One region of the Delftia sp. UME58 genome, then DNA from elsewhere that is predicted to be linked to it. Evidence: riboswitches for the same ligand, from Rfam matches in the RefSeq annotation. Region 1 holds a riboswitch; the other holds the start of a gene.
The links. A riboswitch is a leader RNA that binds a small molecule or an ion and turns the genes downstream of it on or off. The one in region 1 is predicted to bind S-adenosylhomocysteine.

Region 1 (10,087 bases):
GGCAAGCTGCGCATCTACTTCGGATCGAATGCAGGCGTGGGCAAGACCTACGCCATGCTGGCCGCCGCCCAGCGCGAACGCCAGGGGGGCCGCGAGGTTCTGGTGGGACTCGTGGAAACCCATGGCCGCAAGGAAACGGCGCAGCAACTGCATGGCCTGGAGCAACTGCCGCTGCGCGAGCTGCCGCACCAGGGGCGGACGCTGCGCGAGTTCGACCTGGATGCGGCGCTCGCGCGGCGGCCGCGCGTGCTGCTGCTCGATGAGCTGGCGCACAGCAATGCGCCAGGCTCGCGCCATCCCAAGCGCTGGCAGGACGTGCAGGAACTGCTGGACGCGGGCATCGATGTCTGGACCACGATCAACGTGCAGCACCTGGAAAGCCTGAACGACGTGGTGGGCGGCATCGTGGGCATCACGGTGCGCGAGACCGTGCCCGACCAGGTCTTCGACGATGCCGACGAGGTCATCGTCGTCGATATCTCGCCCGACGAGCTGCTGCGCCGGTTGAAGGACGGCAAGGTCTACATGCTGGAGCAGGCCGAGCGGGCCTCGCGCAATTTCTTTCGCCGTGGCAACCTGCTGGCGCTGCGCGAACTGGCGCTGCGCCGCACGGCCGACCGCGTGGACGAGGACATGCGCGACTACCGGCGCGAGCGCTCCATAGGCACGGTCTGGCCTGCACGCGAGCGCCTGCTGGTGGCGGTGGCCGGCCGCGCAGGCGACGATGCGCTGGTGCGCCAGGTCGCGCGCATGGTGCGCCGGCTCGATGCGGACTGGATGGTGGTCTACGTGGACGCCCCCCAGCGCCAGCACCGCCCGCGCAGCGTGCAGGCCGCCGTGCTCAAGACCCTGGCCCTGGCCGCTCGCCTGGGCGCCGAGACGGCCACGCTGCCGGGCGCCGATGTGGCCGAGGCCCTGGTCGCCTTCGCGCGCGAGCGCAACGCCAGCCGCCTGGTGCTGGCCCAGCCGCCACGCCCGGCCTGGTCGCCCTGGCGCTGGTGGACGCGCAGCCTGCCCGACCGCATCACGCACCTGCATCCCGATATCGATGTGCTGGTGCTCTCCGGTGGCTCCAGCGCGGCCCGGACCGAGGCCCCTCCTGCCGCAACTTCCGCGCTGCTGCGGCGCGCACCGCTGCCGTGGAAGGGCTATGCCGGCGTCACCCTGGCTTGCCTGGCCGCCACGGTGTTGGCCGAGCAGCTGCTGCGCGTCTTCGACCCGGCCAACGTGGTCATGCTGTTCCTGCTCATCGTCGTGCTGTCTTCGCTGCGCTGGGGGCGGGGCCCCGGTGCCTGGGCCGCGTTGCTGTCGGTACTGTGCTTCGACTACTTCTTCGTGCCGCCGCGCGGCTCCTTCCATGTCAACGACACGCAGTACCTGTTCACCTTCGTGCTGATGCTGGGCGTGGCCCTGGTCTGCGGCCAGCTCATGGCGCGGCTGCGGCATGAGGCGCGCGTGGCGGCCGAGCGCGAGCGCCGCGCGGGCGCCCTGGCACGGCTGGCGCGCGACCTGTCGGGCGCGCTCACGCAGGAGCAGGTGGTGGAGATCGCGCTGCGCACGGTCTCGGGCGTGTTCGACGCCCAGGCCGGACTGCTGCTGCCCGATGCCGACGAGCGCCTGCGGCCCGCGGGCGGCGGCCCCTGCCCCATGGACGACAGCATTGCGCGTTGGGCCATGGACCACGGCCAGCAGGCCGGCCAGGGCACGGACACGCTGCCGGCCGCACCGGCCCGCTATGTGCCGCTGGCCGCACCCGTGCGCATGCGCGGCGTGCTGGTGCTGCAGCTGCGTGCGCCGCAGCGCCTGGAGGTGCCCGAGGAGCAGCGCCTGCTGGAGGCCTGCGCCAGCCAGGTGGCGCTGGCGCTGGAGCGCCAGCACTTCGTGGCCGTGGCCCAGCAGACCCAGATCGCCATGGAGGGCGAACGCATGCGCAACACCCTGCTGTCGGCCGTCTCGCACGACCTGCGCACCCCGCTGACCACCATCCTGGGCGCGGCCGAGGCCGCGCAGCGCCATGTGCCGCCGGGCGGCGCGGCCGACATGCTGGAGCAGGTCCGCATCCAGGCGCAGGCCATGCAGCGCCTGGTGGAGAACCTGCTGGACATGGCGCGCCTGCAGCAAGGCGGCGTGCACCTGCAGCGCGAATGGCTGCCGCTGGACGAAGTGGTCGGCAGCGCGCTGCGCCAGATGCGCGCGCGCCTGGGCCAGCATCCCGTGAGCACCGACGTGCCCGCCAGCCTGCCGCTGCTGCAGCTCGATGCCCTGCTCATGGAGCGCGTGCTGGTCAATCTGCTGGACAACGCCGCCAAGTACACGCCGGCCGGCACGCCGCTGGCCATCAGTGCGCGCGTGCAGGATGGCGAACTGCTGCTGTCCGTGCGCGACGGCGGGCCGGGCCTGCCGTCCCACCTGCCGGTGGAGACGCTGTTCGAGCCCTTCACGCGCGGCACGGCCGAGTCCACCGTCTCGGGCATAGGCCTGGGCCTCGCACTGGTGCGCAGCATTGTCGAGGCGCATGGCGGGCGCATCGAGGCTGCCGCCGCGCGGCCCGGCCCAGGCACCGTCTTCACGCTGCGCTTTCCCGTGCCCGAGCAGCCTGCGCTGGATTAGAGTCCCGCCATGCACGAAAGCCTCCCATGAGCACGCCTGTCAACCGCATCCTGATGATCGAGGACGACCCCGGCATCCGCCGCTTCGTGCGCCTGGTGCTGGAAGACGAAGGCTGGCAGGTCTTCGAGGCAGACAGCGCGCGCCGGGGCCTGATCGAGGCGGCGAGCCGCCAGCCCGACCTGGTCATCCTCGACCTGGGCCTGCCGGATGCCGACGGCAAGCAGGTTCTCACCGAGCTGCGCGGATGGTCCTCCGTGCCCGTGCTCGTGCTTTCCGCGCGCGAGCGCGAGGACGAGAAGGTGGCCGCATTGGATGCCGGCGCCGACGACTACCTGGTCAAGCCCTTCGGCGTGCCCGAGCTGCTGGCCCGGCTGCGCGTGATGCTGCGGCGGCGTCAGCAGCTGGGGCCCGCGGGCGGCGCAGGCGCCTCCAGCCAGGTGCACTTCGGCCCGGTGCAGGTGGACCTGGCCACGCATGAGGTGCGGCGCGCGGGGCAGCCGGTGCACCTCACGCCCATCGAATTCCGCCTGCTGGCGGCCCTGATCGCCGCCCAGGGCCGGGTGCTCACCCACCGCCAGCTGCTGCTGCAGGTCTGGGGCCCCGAGTACCTGGGCCGTGCCCATTACCTGCGCGTGCACATGGCCAATCTGCGCCAGAAGATCGAGGACGAGCCGGCCCAGCCGCGCCACCTGGTGACCGAGCTGCAGGTGGGCTACCGGCTTGTGGGGCTGGGCGGTGAGGCATCCCCGGGATCGGTATAATCAGCGCCTCTCCGAGGAGCGTTGCAGCGGCCCCCACACATCAGGCGTGGTCGCGAGGCTCGGAGTCATACCTGCAACGACGCTCGCCCACGCTTTCTGTGCGGTGAGCTTTTTTTCGTCTCCCGCAGAACGTGGTTTTTCATTCATCTTTTGGAGAAAACCATGAACGCTGCTGTTCGTCCCGTTTCCGCCGACACGGCCATCGCTGACATTTCCCTTGCCGCCTGGGGCCGCAAGGAAATCCTGATCGCCGAAACCGAAATGCCCGGCCTGATGGCCACGCGCGAGGAATTCGCCGCTGCCCAGCCCCTCAAGGGCGCGCGCATCACCGGCTCGCTGCACATGACCATCCAGACGGCCGTGCTGATCGAGACGCTCAAGGCCCTGGGCGCCGAAGTGCGCTGGGCGTCGTGCAACATCTTCTCGACGCAGGACCATGCCGCCGCCGCCATCGCCGCCACGGGCACGCCCGTGTTCGCCATCAAGGGTGAATCGCTGGCCGACTACTGGGACTACACCCACCGCATCTTTGAATTCGGCGCCGCCGGCACCGAAGGCGAAGGCCCGAACATGATCCTGGACGACGGCGGCGACGCCACCATGCTGCTGCACCTGGGCATGCGCGCCGAAAAGGACCTGTCCGTGCTGGACAACCCCGCCTCCGAAGAAGAGAAGATCGCCTTCGCCGCCATCCGCGCCAAGCTGGCCCAGGACCCCACCTGGTACACGCGCAAGAGCGCCCACATCATCGGCGTGACCGAAGAGACCACGACCGGCGTGCACCGCCTCAACGAGATGTCGGCCAAGGGCACGCTGAAGTTCCGTGCCATCAACGTCAACGACTCGGTCACCAAGAGCAAGTTCGACAACCTCTACGGCTGCCGCGAATCTCTGGTGGACGGCATCAAGCGCGCCACCGACGTGATGATCGCCGGCAAGGTTGCCGTGGTGGCCGGCTACGGCGACGTGGGCAAGGGCTGCGCCCAGGCGCTGCGCGCGCTGTCGGCCCAGGTGTGGGTCACCGAGATCGATCCCATCAACGCCCTGCAGGCGGCCATGGAAGGCTACAAGGTCGTGACCATGGAGTGGGCAGCCGACAAGGCCGACATCTTCGTGACCACCACCGGCAACCGCGACATCATCCGCCACGAGCACATGGTGGCCATGAAGAACGAAGCCATCGTCTGCAACATCGGCCACTTCGACAACGAGATCGACGTCGCCTCCATCGAGCAGTACCAGTGGGAAGAAATCAAGCCCCAGGTGGACCACATCACCTTCCCTGACGGCAAGAAGATCATCCTGCTGGCCAAGGGCCGCCTGGTGAACCTGGGCTGCGCCACCGGCCACCCCAGCTTCGTGATGAGCGCCTCGTTCGCCAACCAGACCATCGCCCAGATCGAGCTGTTCACCAAGCCCGATGCCTACGAGGTCGGCAAGGTCTACGTGCTGCCCAAGATCCTGGACGAGAAGGTCGCCCGCCTGCACCTGAAGAAGGTCGGCGCCATGCTGACCGAACTGACGGACGGCCAGGCTGCCTATATCGGCGTGAGCAAGCAGGGTCCCTACAAGCCCGAAACTTATCGCTACTAAGCACCCCCTGAGCGGCTTGCGCCGCTTCCCCCTCTCTACTTGCTTCGCAAGGGAGGGGGACGACACCCTCGCGGCGGGGCGGCCCTTGCTCGGTGTCCCTGAGTTGGGCCCTGCCAGTTGTGGGGTGCGACGCCGCTTGGCGTCATTGGTTTAGAGATTTCCTGGGAACGACGCTATGCGCGCAGATGTATTTTTGGTGGAAGCCGGCCATGCGGCCACGCGCTCGCAGGCGCAGCGGCTGATTGCGGGTGGCGTGCAATGGCGCATGACGCCGCTGACGCCTTGGAAGAAGGTTGCCAAGAACGGCGACGAGATTCCTGCGGGGGCCGAGCTGCAGTTGCTGGACGGGGCCGAGGCCCGGTTCATCTCGCGCGGCGGGCTGAAGCTGGAAGGCGCGCTGGCGGCCACCAAGCTGTCGGTGCAGGGCCTGCGCTGCCTGGACGTGGGCCAGAGCACGGGCGGCTTCACCGACTGCCTGCTGCAGGCGGGCGCCGCCCAGGTCATCGGCGTGGATGTGGGCCATGGCCAGTTGCATGACCGGCTGCGCTCGGATGTGCGCGTGATCTGCGTCGAGGGCGTCAATGCCCGCGCGGTGACGGCCGAGGGCCTGCAGGAGTCCTGCGAGGAAGTGCTGTCCGAACGCTGGGAAGAAGATCCCGACGACAACGACACCCAGCCCGTGGCGCCCTATGCCTGGATGCGCAACGGCGGTCTGGTCGATGAAGACTACGACGACAGCGACGACGCCAAGGAAAAAGAGATCGAGGCCTTCAAGGCCGAGCGCGCGGCCAAGGGCAAGGCCCGGGAAGAAGGCACGGTGGCCACGCAGCGCCGCCGCCGCGCGGAGTTTGCCGACGTGGACATCACGCCGCAGTTCGACTTCGTCACGGGCGATCTGTCCTTCATCTCGCTGACCCTGGTGCTGCCGGCCGTCACGCGCCTGCTCAAGCCGCATGGCCAGCTGCTGATGCTGGTCAAGCCGCAGTTCGAACTGCAGCCGGGCCAGGTCGGCAAGGGCGGCATCGTGCGCGATGCGGCCCTGTTCACCGAGGTGGAGCAGCGCATCCGCACCTGCCTGGGCGAGCTGGGCCTGGAGGTCAAGGGCTGGATGGAGTCGGCCATCGAAGGCGGTGACGGCAACCGCGAATTCTTCGTGCATGCCCAGCAGGCGGCCGTGGTGAAGGAGCCTGCACAGCCTGAAACGCAGGACGACGACGAGCCCCGTTCGGCCGTGAAGGCCGCGCCTAAGCCGGCCGCGCCCAAGCGCGTGTCCCGCACCGTGCTGCGCGAGCAGCGCAACGAGCGTGTGATCGACACCAGCACCGAGTTCGGCGTGCCCGGACCGGGGCGCGCCAAGCTGCGCAAACGCAACGAATGAAACACTGAGCAGTGAGTCTTACATGAGCTTTCCGATCAGCTTCGAATTCTTCCCGACCAAGACGCCCGAAGGCGCGGCCAAGCATGTGCAGGTGCGCAAGAACCTCTATGCGCGCAAGCCCCAGTTCTGCTCCGTCACCTATGGCGCGGGCGGCTCCACACAGGCCGGCACCTTCAACATGGTGCGTGACATCCAGAGCGAAGGCGTCAGCGCAGCATCGCATTTCTCCTGCGTGGGCGCCACGCACGACAAGGTGCGTGCCGAGCTGCAGGAGCTCAAGGCCATGGGCGTGCGCCGCATCGTCGCGCTGCGCGGCGACCTGCCCAGCGGCTACGGCCTGGGCGGTGAATTCCAGTACGCCAGCGACCTCGTGGAATTCATCCGCCGCGAGTTCGGCGACTGGTTCCACATCGAGGTGGCAGCCTATCCCGAGGTCCATCCGCAGGCGAAATCCCCACATTCCGATCTGGAAGCGTTTGCGGCTAAAGTGCGCGCTGGCGCGGATTCCGCGATCACCCAATATTTCTACAATGCCGACGCCTACTGCCGTTTCGTTGATGCGGCGCGCGGCATGGGGCTTGATGCACCGGTTGTTCCCGGCATCATGCCCATCACCAGCTCTACGCAGCTGATGCGCTTCTCGGACGCCTGCGGCGCCGAGATCCCGCGCTGGATCCGCCTGCGTCTGCAGGCTTACGGAGATGACACGGCGTCCATTCGCGCCTTCGGCCTCGATGTCGTGTCCCGTCTATGCGAGCAGTTGCGCAGCCAGGGCGCTCCCGGGCTGCACTTCTATACGATGAACCAGAGCGTCGCCACGCTGGAAATCTGCGATCGATTGGGCCTTTGAGCGCGCAGCCACTGCGCCGGCCCCGGGCGGCCCTCTAGAACTTGGGAACGGTCAGGCGTTCCCTGGAGGTTTTTGCCCATGGATCGTAATTTTCGACGCCCGCATTGGCGCTGGCTGGCCATGTGTGCCATCACCGCCACCCTGGCTGGCTGCGCACCGGCTCCCGTGGCCGAAACCGATGCCGAGTCCGGTGCCTTGATGGCGGGTGCGGCAGGGGCCGCAACCGTGGCCGAGGGCCAGACGCCAGCGGCCGTGCCCTCGGCCGGCAAGCGCGGTGGCCGCACTTCGCGGGCCGCGCAGCCGGCCAGCAAATCCTCGGATGCCAAGCCCTCCGAGCCGGCCTCGCCCGAAGACAGTGCCGAGGCGCCCTCCAATCCCGACTTCGCCCTTGTGCCGTCGCGCGACAGCGACCAGCAAGGCCTGGCATCCTGGTACGGCCCGGGCCTGCATGGCAGGCTGACGGCCAGCGGCGAGCGTTTCGACAAGGAAGAACTGACGGCTGCGCACCGCAGCTTCGCCTTCGGCAGCCGTGTCTGCGTGCGCAGCGCCGCGACAGGCAGGACGGTGGTGGTGCGCATCAATGACCGAGGCCCGTTCGCTCCCGGCCGCGTGATCGACCTGAGCCAGGCTGCTGCGCAGGAGCTGGGCATGGTCGGCCTGGGCATCAAGCCCGTGGAGCTGTGGCAGCTCGACGAAGGCGAGGAAGAGTGCCCCGAAACCCTGGTCACGGCCAGGAAGGCCGAGTCCCTCAAGAAGACGCAGCAGGCCAAGGCACAGGCACAAACACAGGCGCGGACCCAGGTTCAGGCAAAGGCCCCGGTCCGGCCGCGCGTGCAGGCCAAGGCACCCGCGCCCAGGCCCAATGCACGCACGGCCGTGGCCAGCCGTGCCGCCCCTGCCGCCAAGCCGGTGGCGAAGGCCGCTGCGCCTGCCGCAGCCTCGGCCACGGCAGTGGCCTCTGCCGCATCGAGCTCGCGCTGAGCCGCGTTCAGCCGCCGGATTCGAGCGTGAAGGCCGCGTTCTCGTCCTGACCGAGCAGCTTGACCAGCTGCGGCATGGCCGGCTTGAGCTGTTCCTTGAGATTGAACGGCGGATTGATCAGGAACATGCCGCTGGCCGGCAGGCCGCCGCGCTCCGAGGTCTTGTTGCTCTTGACCGTGAGCTCCACGTGCAGCCAGCTCTTGCCGGCCTTGGTGGTCATGGTCTTCAGGCGGCGCGGCAGATCGTGCGCCTCGGGGCGCGGGATGATCGGATACCAGACCGCATAGGTGCCTGTGGCAAAGCGCTTGAGACTGTCGGCCGCCATGTCCAGCACCTTGGCGTAGTCGCTCTTGAGCTCGTAGCTGGGGTCGCACAGCACCAGGGCGCGGCGCGACGGTGGCGGCAGGAATTTCTTGATGCCCTCGAAGCCGTCCTCATGCAGCACGGCCACCTGGCGGCCCGCTTCGAGCTGGGCAATGTTGCCCGCCAGCGAGCGCATGTCGGTGGGGTGCAGCTCGAAGACCTTGAGCTTGTCGCGCTCCTGCACGCGCAGCAGGGACTGGATGATGAAGGGCGAGCCCGGGTAGTTGCGCAGCTGCGCGCCCTGGTTGAAGGAGCGCACCGTGGCCAGGTAGGCCTGCAGCACCGGGGCCAGCTCGGCCTCCTTGGCCTGGGCCAGGCGCAGGATGCCGTCGGCGGACTCGCCGCTCTTGTTGGCGTAGTCGCCGTCCAGTCGGTACAGGCCGGCGCCGGCGTGCGTGTCCAGCACCGTGAGGGCGGCATCCTTCTGGAGGAGGTATTGCAGGGTGGCGATCAGCACGGTGTGCTTGAGCACATCGGCATGGTTGCCTGCATGGAAGGCGTGGCGGTAACTGAACATAGGCGTATGGTAACCAGCCGCGCTGCCGGGTGGTTGTCCGTGGCGGCTGAAGGATGGGGGCCGGCGCTGAAGCCAGGGCGGCGCAAGGGGGATGGCGAAGGCCTGCCGTTTTTGTATAATGGAGGGCTTCGCAGCGATTTTAGGGTCCCGCGGCGAAGTTTACATCCCCGCCTAAGAGGCTTCCTTTTTGAAGAAGCGCCGACCGCGGAAAAGGACCCGCCAAACCTTTCTTGAAAGAGAAAACTCATGTCTACATTCAGCGCAAAGCCCGCTGAGGTGCAACACGAGTGGTTTGTGATTGACGCCACCGATAAGGTGCTCGGACGTGTCGCCAGCGAAGTGGCACTCCGTCTGCGCGGCAAGCACAAAGCCATTTACACACCTCACGTTGACACCGGCGACTTCATCGTCATCATCAACGCCTCCAAGCTCAAGGTCACCGGCACCAAGAACCTGGACAAGGTGTACTACCGCCACTCTGGTTTCCCCGGCGGCATCACTGCCACCAACTTCCGCGACATGCAGGCCAAGTTCCCCGGCCGCGCTCTGGAAAAGGCCGTCAAGGGCATGCTGCCCAAGGGTCCCCTGGGCTACGCAATGATCAAGAAGCTCAAGGTGTACGGCGGTGCTGAGCATCCCCACACCGCCCAGCAGCCCAAGGCTCTGGAAATCTAAGGAGACCTAGATGATTGGTGATTGGAACAATGGCACCGGCCGTCGCAAATCCAGCGTCGCGCGCGTGTTCCTGAAGAAGGGCTCCGGCAAGATTACCGTGAATGGCAAGGACATTCAGGAATACTTCGGCCGCGAAACCTCGATCATGATCGCAAAGCAGCCCCTGGCTCTGACGAGCAACCTGGAAGCTTTCGACATTCAAGTGAACGTCCACGGTGGTGGTGAATCCGGCCAGGCCGGCGCTACCCGCCACGGCATCACCCGCGCCCTGATCGACTATGACGCAGCGCTCAAGCCCGTCCTGAGCCAAGCCGGCTTCGTGACGCGTGACGCTCGTGAAGTCGAACGTAAGAAGGTCG
Region 2 (10,087 bases), on a different contig from region 1:
GGCCGAGGGGCTGGACATTCCCATCAACGGCCTGTTCGTGCTGGCGCTGACCGCGGTGGTCACGGCCGGCGTGCTGATCGCGCTGCACAAGAGCCGCTGGGGCCTGCGCGTGCGTGCCACGGTCAGCAACCGCGTGATGGCCAACGCCATCGGCATCGACACCAAGAAGACCGACCGCCTGACCTTTGCCATCGGCTGCGGCATCGCAGGCGTGGCGGGCGCGGCCTTCACCACCATCGGCTCCACCGGCCCCACCTCGGGCTCGCTGTACATCGTGGACGCCTTCCTGGTGGTCACCTTCGGCGGCGCGGCCAGCCTGCTGGGCACCGTGGTCTCGGCCTTCGGCATTGCGCAGACGCAGTCCATCACCGAGTTCTTCCTCGCGGGCTCCATGGCCAAGGTGATCACGCTGTCGCTGATCGTCTTCATCCTGATGCTGCGTCCCCAGGGCCTGTTCGCGTCCAAGGTGCGGCGCTGATCCCGGTGCCGGCCCTGTCCACGAATTCCCCGCGTTCCCCCGATTTCCCCTGAGTTCACCGGAGTCATTCCATGCAAGCCCTCAAAGCCTGGATACAGCGCTACCAGCTCGCCAGCCTGGTGCTGCTCACCGTCCTGCTGGCGGTGGTGCTGCCCCTGGCGCTGGACATCTTCCGCCTCAACCTGGTCGGCAAGTACCTGACCTATGCCTTCGTCGCCATCGGCCTGGTCATGGTCTGGGGCTATGGCGGCGTGCTCAGCCTGGGCCAGGGCGTGTTCTTCGGCCTGGGCGGCTACGCCATGGCCATGTTCCTGAAGCTGGAGGCGTCCGACCCCATCAGCACCAAGATCCAGTCCACGCCCGGCATCCCCGACTTCATGGACTGGAACCAGCTGACCGAGCTGCCCTCGTTCTGGCTGCCCTTCAAGAGCCTGCCGTTCTCGCTGGCCGCCGTCATCGCCGTGCCCACGCTGCTGGCCTGGCTCATCAGCTTCGCCATGTTCAAGCGCCGCGTGGGCGGGGTGTACTTCGCCATCATCACGCAGGCCGTGGCGCTGATCGTCACCGTGCTCATCATCGGCCAGCAGGGCTACACGGGCGGCGTCAACGGCATGACCGACCTCAAGACGCTGTGGGGCTGGGACACGCGCACGGACAGCGCCAAGTACATCCTCTACTACGTCTGCGTGGCCCTGCTGATCGGCGCCATCGTGCTGTGCCGCTGGATACAGACTGGCAAGGTGGGCACCCTGCTGCTGGCCATGCGCGACAAGGAAGACCGCGTGCGCTTTTCCGGCTACGACGTGGCCAACTTCAAGGTCTTCGTGTTCTGCCTGGCCGCTGCGCTGTCGGGCATAGGCGGCGCCATGTTCACGCTGCAGGTGGGCTTCATGTCGCCCAGCTTCGTGGGCATCGTGCCCTCCATCGAGATGGTCATCTACGCCGCCGTGGGCGGGCGCATGAGCCTGGTGGGCGCCGTGTACGGCACGCTGCTGGTCAACGCGGGCAAGACCTATTTCTCGGAGAGCTTCCCGGACCTGTGGCTGTTCCTCATGGCAGGCCTGTTCATCGGCGTGACCATGGCCTTCCCGATGGGGCTGGCCGGCCTGTGGGAAAGCCGCATCGTTCCGTGGTGGAACAGCCGCCGCAAGGGCACGGCACCTGGCGCAGCGCCTGCCGCAGCGCAGGTGGCCCAGGCAGCACCTGCCCCGGCCCCGGCCGCCACCAAGCCCACGTCCGCCCTGTCCGAAGGCATGGGCCGCCAGGGCGCCTGAACCACAGCGGGAGCACACCATGAGCAATACCGACTTCACGCTGGCCGTGGAAGACCTGACGGTCTCCTTCGACGGCTTCAAGGCCATCGACGCGCTGAACCTGTACATCGACAGGAACGAGCTGCGCGTCATCATCGGCCCCAACGGCGCGGGCAAGACCACGCTGCTGGACCTGATCTGCGGCAAGACCCGCGCCACGGCCGGCAGCATCAAGTTCAAGAACGAGGAACTCACCCGCATGGCCGAGCACAAGCGCGTGCGCCTGGGGATCGGGCGCAAGTTCCAGACGCCGTCCATCTACGAGAACCTGTCGGTCTTCCAGAACCTGGAGGTCTCCTACCCGCAAGGCCGCTCGGTCTTCGGCGCGCTGGCCTTCAAGTGCACGGAGGCGGTGCGCGATCGCGTGCAGGCCGTGGCCGCCGACATCGGCCTGGACGAGCGCCTGGACACCGAGGCCGGCCTGCTCAGCCATGGCCAGAAGCAGTGGCTGGAGATCGGCATGCTGCTCATGCAGGAGCCCGAGCTGCTGATGCTGGACGAGCCCATCGCCGGCATGAGCGCCCGCGAGCGCGAACTGACGGCCGAGCTGCTGCAGCGCATCTGCAAGAACCGCTCCGTCATCGTCATCGAGCACGACATGGAGTTCGTGGCGCGCATCGCGCACAAGGTCACCGTCATGCACCAGGGAAAGATCCTCGCCGAGGGTCCCATGGACAAGGTGCAGGCCGACCCCAAGGTCATCGACGTCTACCTCGGCCACTGAGGCACGCACAAGGAATTCACATGCTGCAAGTCAAGGATCTGTACGTGGCCTATGGCCAGAGCGAGGCGCTGCACGGCATCAGCTTCGAGGGCCGCGAGAACGAAACCGTGGCCATCATGGGCCGCAACGGCATGGGCAAGACCACGCTGTTCAAAAGCCTGATGGGCGTCATGCCCGCCAAGAGCGGCCAGATCACCGTGGCCGGCCAGGACGTCACGAAGGACGAGAGCTTCCGGCGCGTGGCCAAGGGCATTGCCTACGTGCCCCAGGGCCGCATGATCTTCCCCACGCTGACCGTGGAGGAGAACATACAGACGGGCCTGGAGAACGCGAAGACGCGCCAGGTGCCCGACGACATCTACGCCCTGTTCCCCGTGCTCTGGGACATGCGCCGGCGCAAGGGCGGCAACCTCTCGGGCGGGCAGCAGCAGCAGCTGGCCATTGCGCGCGCCCTGGTCACCGACCCCAAGGTGCTGCTGCTGGACGAGCCCACCGAGGGCATACAGCCTTCCATCATCAAGGACATCGCCAAGGCGCTCAACGAGATCCGCAAGCTGCGCCGCATCACCATCGTGGTCAGCGAGCAGGTGCTTTCCTTCGCCATGGATGTGGCCGACCGGCTGTTCGTCATCGAGGGCGGGCGCCTGGTCCATGAGACGGCCAGAGCAGATACCGACGAGCAGCGCATCAAGTCCTACCTCTCTGTATGAAGCACCCCCTGAGCGGCTGCGCCGCTTCCCCCTCTCTCGCACGCGGGAGGGGGACGACACCCTCGGTGCGGGGCGGCCCTTCCTTGGTGTCCCTGGGTTGTGCCGTGCCGGTTTCATTCACCGCGGTCGATGCAGGCGCCGAGTTCCTCTCTTTTTCCACTGCCATCGCAAGGAGCACACCATGGCCGAAACCCTGATCAAGGTCGATCTCAACCAGTCCCCCTACGACAACCCGCAGGTGCACAACCGCTGGCATCCCGACATCCCCATGGCGGTCTGGGTGGAGCCGGGCGCGGAGTTCAAGCTGGAGACCTATGACTGGACCGGCGGCGCCATCAAGAACGACGACAGCGCCGAAGACGTGCGCGACGTGGACCTGTCCACCGTCCACTTCCTGTCCGGCCCCGTGGGCGTCAAGGGCGCGCAGCCCGGCGACCTGCTGGTGGTGGACCTGCTGGACATCGGCGCGCGCGACGACAGCCTCTGGGGCTTCAACGGCTTTTTCTCCAAGCAGAATGGCGGCGGCTTCCTGGACGAGCATTTCCCGCTGGCCCAGAAGTCCATCTGGGACTTCCACGGCATGTTCACCAAGAGCCGCCACATCCCCGGCGTCAACTTCGCGGGCCTCATCCACCCGGGACTGATCGGCTGCCTGCCCGACCCCAAGATGCTGGCCAGCTGGAATGAGCGCGAGACCGGCCTCATCGCCACCGACCCCGACCGCATTCCCGGCCTGGCCAACCCGCCCAACGCCAGCACCGCCCACATGGGCCAGATGCAGGGCGAGGCGCGCGACAAGGCCGCCGCCGAAGGCGCACGCACCGTGCCGCCGCGCGAGCACGGCGGCAACTGCGACATCAAGGACCTCTCGCGCGGCTCGCGCGTGTTCTTCCCCGTCTACGTGGACGGCGCGGGCCTGAGCGTGGGCGACCTGCACTTCAGCCAGGGCGATGGCGAGATCACCTTCTGCGGCGCCATCGAGATGGCCGGCTGGGTGCACATGAAGGTCTCGCTGATCAAGGGCGGCATGGCCAAGTACGGCATCAAGAACCCCATCTTCAAGCCCAGCCCCATGACGCCCAACTACAAGGACTACCTGATCTTCGAAGGCATCTCGGTGGACGAAAAGGGCAAGCAGCACTACCTGGACGTGACCGTGGCCTACCGCCAGGCCTGCCTGAACGCCATCGAGTACCTGAAGAAATTCGGCTACAGCGGCGCCCAGGCCTACTCGCTGCTGGGCACGGCGCCCGTGCAGGGCCACATCAGCGGCGTGGTGGACGTGCCCAATGCCTGCGCCACGCTGTGGCTGCCCACGGAGATCTTCGACTTCGACATCAATCCCACGGCCGAGGGTCCACAGAAGATCATCACGGGCGGGGTGGACCTGCCCATCGCCCAGGACAAGTAAGCCCGACATACGACACCCGCTATCCACCATCCGCCAGAGGCCGCCCATGCCCACCTATGACTACCACTGCACCGCATGCGGCGGCTTCGACGCGCTGCGCAGCCTCTCGCAGCGCAACGAGCCCGCGCCCTGCCCCAGCTGCGAGGCGGCATCGCCACGCGTCTTCGTCAGCGCGCCGCGCCTGGCCTGCACCAGCCCCGAGCAGCGCCGCGCCCACGACACCAACGAGCGTGCCCGGCACGAGCCCAGACGCTCACGCGATGTGGCCGAGGGCAGCTACGCGCGCATGCGCCACCCTTCGGGCTGCGGCTGCTGCAGCGGCGCCAGCAAGCGCGGCTCCACGGTCACGGCGCCCAACGGCGCCAAGACCTTCCCGACCAAGCGGCCCTGGATGATCAGCCACTGACAGCGGCCCCTGCGCCGCACCGATGCAAAAAGGCCCGCGACGCGGGCCTTTTTCCTGCCTGGGCGTACCGCTCAGTGCACGGCGCCGATGAAGCCTGCCAGCTCCGGCGTCTGCGGGCTGGCGAACAGCTGCTTGGCCGGGCCGCTTTCGTGGATCAGGCCCTGGTGCATGAACACCAGCTGGTCGCCCACGTCGCGGGCAAAGCGCATCTCGTGCGTGACCATGATCAGCGTCATGCCCTCGGCGGCGAGCTGCTTGACCACGGCCAGCACCTCGTTGACCAGCTCCGGGTCCAGGGCCGAGGTGATCTCGTCGCACAGCAGCACCTTGGGCTGCATGGCCAGCGCGCGCGCAATGGCCACGCGCTGCTGCTGGCCGCCGCTGAGCTGGTCGGGGTAGCTGTCGTACTTGTCGCCCAGGCCGACCTTGGCCAGCATCTGGCGCGCCAGTGCCGCCGCCTCGGGCTTTTTCACGCCCTTGACCACGGTGGGCGACAGGGCCACGTTCTCGCCCGCCGTCAGGTGCGGGAACAGGTTGAACTGCTGGAACACCATGCCCACGTTCAGGCGCAGCGCGCGCAGCTGGGCGGGCGAGGGTGCGCTGCCCTCCGAGCCCTTGAGCACGGCGTCGTCCACCACGATCTGGCCGGACTGGATGGCCTCCAGCCCGTTGATGGAGCGCAGCAGCGTGCTCTTGCCCGAGCCGCTGCGGCCGATGATGGCGACCACCTGGCCGCTGTCCACGCTCAGGTCCACGCCCTTGAGCACATGGTTGTTGCCGTAATGCTTGTGAACGGCGCGCACATCAACGAGCGGCATAGAGTTTCTTCTCCAGATGGGATGCGTAGAGGGACAGGGGCCAGCACAGCAGGAAGTAGCCTGCGGCGACCAGGCCGTAGATGAGGAAGGGCTGGAAGGTGGCGTTGGCCAGCATGGAGCCGAGCTTGGTCAGCTCGCTGAAACCGATGATCGAGGCCACCGCCGTGCCCTTGATGATCTGCACCGAGAAGCCGACCGTGGGCGCTATCGACAGGCGCAGCGCCTGCGGCAGCACCACATGGCGCATCTGCTGCAGGTAGCCCATGGCCAGGCTGGACGAGGCTTCCCACTGGCCGCTGGGGATGGACTCCACGCAGCCGCGCCAGACCTCGGCCAGGTAGGCGCTGGTGTACAGCGTCAGGCCGATGGCGGCCGCCGTCCAGGGCGAGAGGTCCAGGCCGGCCATGGACGAGCCGAAGAACACGATGAACATCTGCATCAGCAGCGGCGTGTTCTGGAAGGCCTGGATATAGGCCTTGGCCAGGCGGCGCAGGTTCAGGCTGCGGCCCACGCGGGCGAACAGCACCAGCAATCCGGTGGCGCCGCCCAGCACGAAGGCCAGCAGCGACAGCGCCAGCGTGGCCAGCAGGCCCTCGGCCAGCTTGGCCAGGATGGGCAGCAGGGGAATGTCGGCAATCATGCGGCGTCTCCGGCAGTGGTTGCAGGTGCAGCGGGTGCAGCAGGTACAGCGGGCCGGGCTGCACGCGGCGTGCGGCGGCCCACCACGAAGCGCTGGCCTATCCAGGCCAGCAGCTGGCGCAGTGCCAGGGCCAGCAAGAAGTACGCGGCCGTCACCACCAGGTAGGTCTCGAACGCGCGGAAGTTGCGCGACTGGATGAAGTTGGCCGCAAACGTCAGGTCCTGGGCGGCGATCTGCGAGACCACCGAGGTGCCCAGCATCACGATCACGATCTGGCTGCTCAGCGAGGGCCAGACCCGCTGCAGCGCAGGGCGCAGCACCACATGGCGGAAGACCGCCCAGCGGCCCATGCCCAGCGCGCCAGCGGCTTCCAGCTGGCCGCGCGGCGTCTCCTGGATGCCGGCGCGCACGATCTCGGTGATGTAGGCGCCCAGGTTGATCACCGTGGTCAGCAGGCAGGCCTGCCATTCGTTGATCTGCACGCCCAGCGAAGGCAGGCCGAAGAACACGAACATCAGCTGCACCAGGAAGGGCGTGTTGCGTATGCCCTCCACGTACACCTTGAACAGCCAGTGCAGCGGCGCAATGCGCCAGGCGCGGCTGACGCCGCCGGCCACGCCGATGGCGCCGCCCAGCACGGCGCCCGCTGCCGTCAGCGCCAGCGTGAAGCCTGCGCCCTGTGCCAGCAGGCCGCTGTAGTCGAACACGGCGCCGAAGTCGAATTGATAGGCCATGGAAGGATTTCCGGGAGCAGGGGCGCAGCGGTTACAGGGTGGCGGGCAGCGGCATCTTCATCCAGCGCTGGGACAGGCTGGTCAGGCGGCCGTCGGCCTTGAGCTTGGTGATGATGGCGTCCACCTTCTGCAGCAGCGCCGGCTCGCCCTTGGCCACGCCGATGTAGCAGGGCGTGTCCTCGACCGCGAACTTCACGTCCAGCTGGCGCAGCCTGGTGCGCTCGTTGACGGCGTTGGCCACGATGTTGCCCAGCGTCACCAGCTGCACCTGGCCCGTCAGATAGCTTTGCGCGGTGGCGTTGTTGTCCTCGTAGCGCTTGATGGTGGCCGAGGCCGGCGCCACCTGCGTGAGGGCCAGGTCCTCGGTGGAGCCGCGCGTCACGCCCACGGTCTTGCCGGCCAGGTCGGCGGGGGCCTTGATGCTCACGTCCTTGGGGCCGTAGACGCTCTTGGGGAAGGGCGCATAGGCCTGGGTGAAGTCGATCACCTTGGCGCGCTCGGCGTTCTTGCCCAGGCTGGAGATGACGATGTCGGCCTTGCCCGTGGTCAGGAAGGGAATGCGGTTGGTGCTGGTCACGGGCACCAGCTCCACCTTCACGCCCAGCTCCTGGGCCACCAGGGCCGCCATGTCGATGTCATAGCCCTGCAGCTTCAGGTCGGTGCCCAGCGAGCCGAAGGGCGGGAAGTCCTGCGGAATCGCCACGCGCAGCACGCCGGCCTTCTGGATGTTGGCCAGCATGTCGGCATGGGCTGCGCCGCCCAGGCCGGCTGCGGCCAGGGTGGCGGCCGCCAGGGCGGTGCGGATGAATGCGCGGCGGGGTGTCAGGGGGGAAGTCATGCGAAAGCTCCTTCGGGAGGGGGGATGAGGCGAAAGGAAAGCGGGTCAGGGTCGGGCGCAGATGTATCGGGCGCCGTTGCGTCGGGCGCCGTTGCGTCGGGCGCCGTTGCGTCGGGCGCCGTCGCGTCGTCCGGTGCGTCGAGATCGATGCCGCTGCGCCTTGCGGCCGACAGCAGGTGGGCGCGCATGGCGCCCGCGGCACCCGGCGCATCGCCCGCGCAGACGGCCTGCACGATGGCGTCGTGCTCGCGCACGGGCTGGTCGTCGGCGCCGCTCCAGGCAAAGGGCAGGCGCAGGCTGTGGCTGATGGCCAGCTCCAGCTGGCGCGCCATGGCCACCAGGCCCGGATTGCCCGACAGCTGGGCCAGCAGCAGGTGGAACTGCAGATCGGCGTCGGCGGCGGCCAGCAGGTCGCTGCGGTCCAGTGCGTGGGCCAGCTGGGACTGGGTCCATTGCAGCTGGCGCAGGCCACTGTCGTCGGCGCGGGTGGCGGCCAGCGCGGCCCAGCCGGGCTCCAGCACCAGGCGCAGCTCGATCAGCTGGCGCGGCGACAGCGTGCCCAGCGCCGGGGTGGCATAGGCGCGGTGCATGCGTGCACGGCCGCTGTGCGGGCCGTTGATGCGCACGCCCTTGCCCGGCTGGATCTCGACCAGGCCCAGGGCCTCCAGCATGGACAGCGCCTCGCGCAGCGAAGCGCGGCTGATGCCCAGCTGCCGGGCCAGCTCGCGCTGCGGCGGCAGCTGGCTGCCGCCGGGGTAGTGGCCGCTCAGGATGTGCTGCTGCAGCGTCTGGGCCATCGAGATCGGAATGCTTTGCATGGGCTGGCGCGGGTGGAGGGTTTTGGCCTGACTGGTCAGACCACGTAACCAGCAGATAGCGAATTGCGTGCCAGATGCAAAAAAAGGAGCGTTGTCCTCAGGCGCTGCAAAGAATCCGGGGCGATGGGGTATCGACCATCCGCCTCGAAGGCGGCGCCGGCGGCCCGCGCTGCCGCGCTTTGGTGCAGTGCCGCATGGCTTTGTGCAGGCCTGCCCCGAATGCGGGCGTAAAACCCGCACTGCAGGCCGCCGCCAGCCGCCGTAGAATCCCGGGCTTTGGCCCGAGGAGCGTTGCAGCGCGGCACCCGCCCATCCGTACACCGGATCGCGTGCCGCGTCAGGCTTGGGCCAGGTGCAGGTTCCCGGCCGGACCGCGCCCACGGTGCCAACGACGCTCACCTGTTGCCATGCCGTTTTTGCAGGTGAGCTTGATGTCGTCCTCTTTCACTCCCCCTCCCATGCGTCTGTCGGGCCTGGAGCCTGTCTCCATCGGCGAGGGCACGCTGTTCGTCAACGTGGGCGAGCGCACCAACGTCACGGGCTCCAAGGCCTTTGCACGCATGATCCTCAACGAGCAGTACGAGGAAGCGCTGTCCGTGGCACGCCAGCAGGTGGAAAACGGCGCCCAGGTGATCGACGTGAACATGGACGAGGCCATGCTGGACAGCAAGGCCGCCATGGTGCGCTTCCTGAACCTGATCGCCTCCGAGCCCGACATCGCCAAGGTGCCGGTCATGGTGGACAGCTCCAAGTGGGAAGTCATCGAGGCCGGCCTGCGCTGCCTGCAGGGCAAGGGCATCGTCAACTCCATCTCCATGAAGGAAGGCCTGGATGAATTCAAGCGCCAGGCCCGGCTGATCAGGCGCTACGGCGCGGCCGCCGTGGTCATGGCCTTCGACGAGAAGGGCCAGGCCGACACCTACCAGCGCAAGATCGAGATCTGCGAGCGCGCCTACCGCATCCTGGTGGACGAGGTGGGCTTCCCGCCCGAGGACATCGTCTTCGACCCCAACATCTTCGCCGTGGCCACCGGCATCGAGGAACACGACAACTACGCCGTGGACTTCATCGAGGCCGTGCGCTGGATCAAGCGCAACCTGCCCGGCGCCAAGGTCTCGGGCGGCGTCTCCAACGTGAGCTTCAGCTTCCGCGGCAACGACCCCGTGCGCGAGGCCATCCACACCGTGTTCCTGTACC

Region 2: linked by a shared signal. The riboswitch ahead of metH (methionine synthase) and the one ahead of ahcY (adenosylhomocysteinase) in region 1 are both predicted to bind S-adenosylhomocysteine.

Annotation. Positions count from the first base shown of each region.
Region 1 is NZ_LZZV01000097.1:110,791-120,877, reverse strand. It holds gene A9976_RS24450 (sensor histidine kinase KdpD) at 1-2,610, shown strand, start outside; gene A9976_RS24445 (response regulator) at 2,637-3,371, shown strand; S-adenosyl-L-homocysteine riboswitch at 3,379-3,463, shown strand; gene ahcY (adenosylhomocysteinase) at 3,534-4,964, shown strand; gene A9976_RS24435 (TlyA family RNA methyltransferase) at 5,140-6,342, shown strand; gene metF (methylenetetrahydrofolate reductase [NAD(P)H]) at 6,365-7,192, shown strand; gene A9976_RS24425 (septal ring lytic transglycosylase RlpA family protein) at 7,271-8,173, shown strand; gene A9976_RS24420 (23S rRNA (adenine(2030)-N(6))-methyltransferase RlmJ) at 8,181-9,053, opposite strand; gene rplM (50S ribosomal protein L13) at 9,300-9,728, shown strand; gene rpsI (30S ribosomal protein S9) at 9,739-10,087, shown strand, end outside.
Region 2 is NZ_LZZV01000098.1:62,065-72,151, forward strand. It holds gene urtB (urea ABC transporter permease subunit UrtB) at 1-478, shown strand, start outside; gene urtC (urea ABC transporter permease subunit UrtC) at 550-1,752, shown strand; gene urtD (urea ABC transporter ATP-binding protein UrtD) at 1,772-2,515, shown strand; gene urtE (urea ABC transporter ATP-binding subunit UrtE) at 2,536-3,225, shown strand; gene fmdA (formamidase) at 3,407-4,636, shown strand; gene A9976_RS24825 (zinc ribbon domain-containing protein) at 4,683-5,042, shown strand; gene A9976_RS24830 (amino acid ABC transporter ATP-binding protein) at 5,114-5,860, opposite strand; gene A9976_RS24835 (amino acid ABC transporter permease) at 5,847-6,500, opposite strand; gene A9976_RS24840 (amino acid ABC transporter permease) at 6,497-7,234, opposite strand; gene A9976_RS24845 (transporter substrate-binding domain-containing protein) at 7,266-8,072, opposite strand; gene A9976_RS24850 (FadR/GntR family transcriptional regulator) at 8,069-8,890, opposite strand; S-adenosyl-L-homocysteine riboswitch at 9,168-9,294, shown strand; gene metH (methionine synthase) at 9,322-10,087, shown strand, end outside.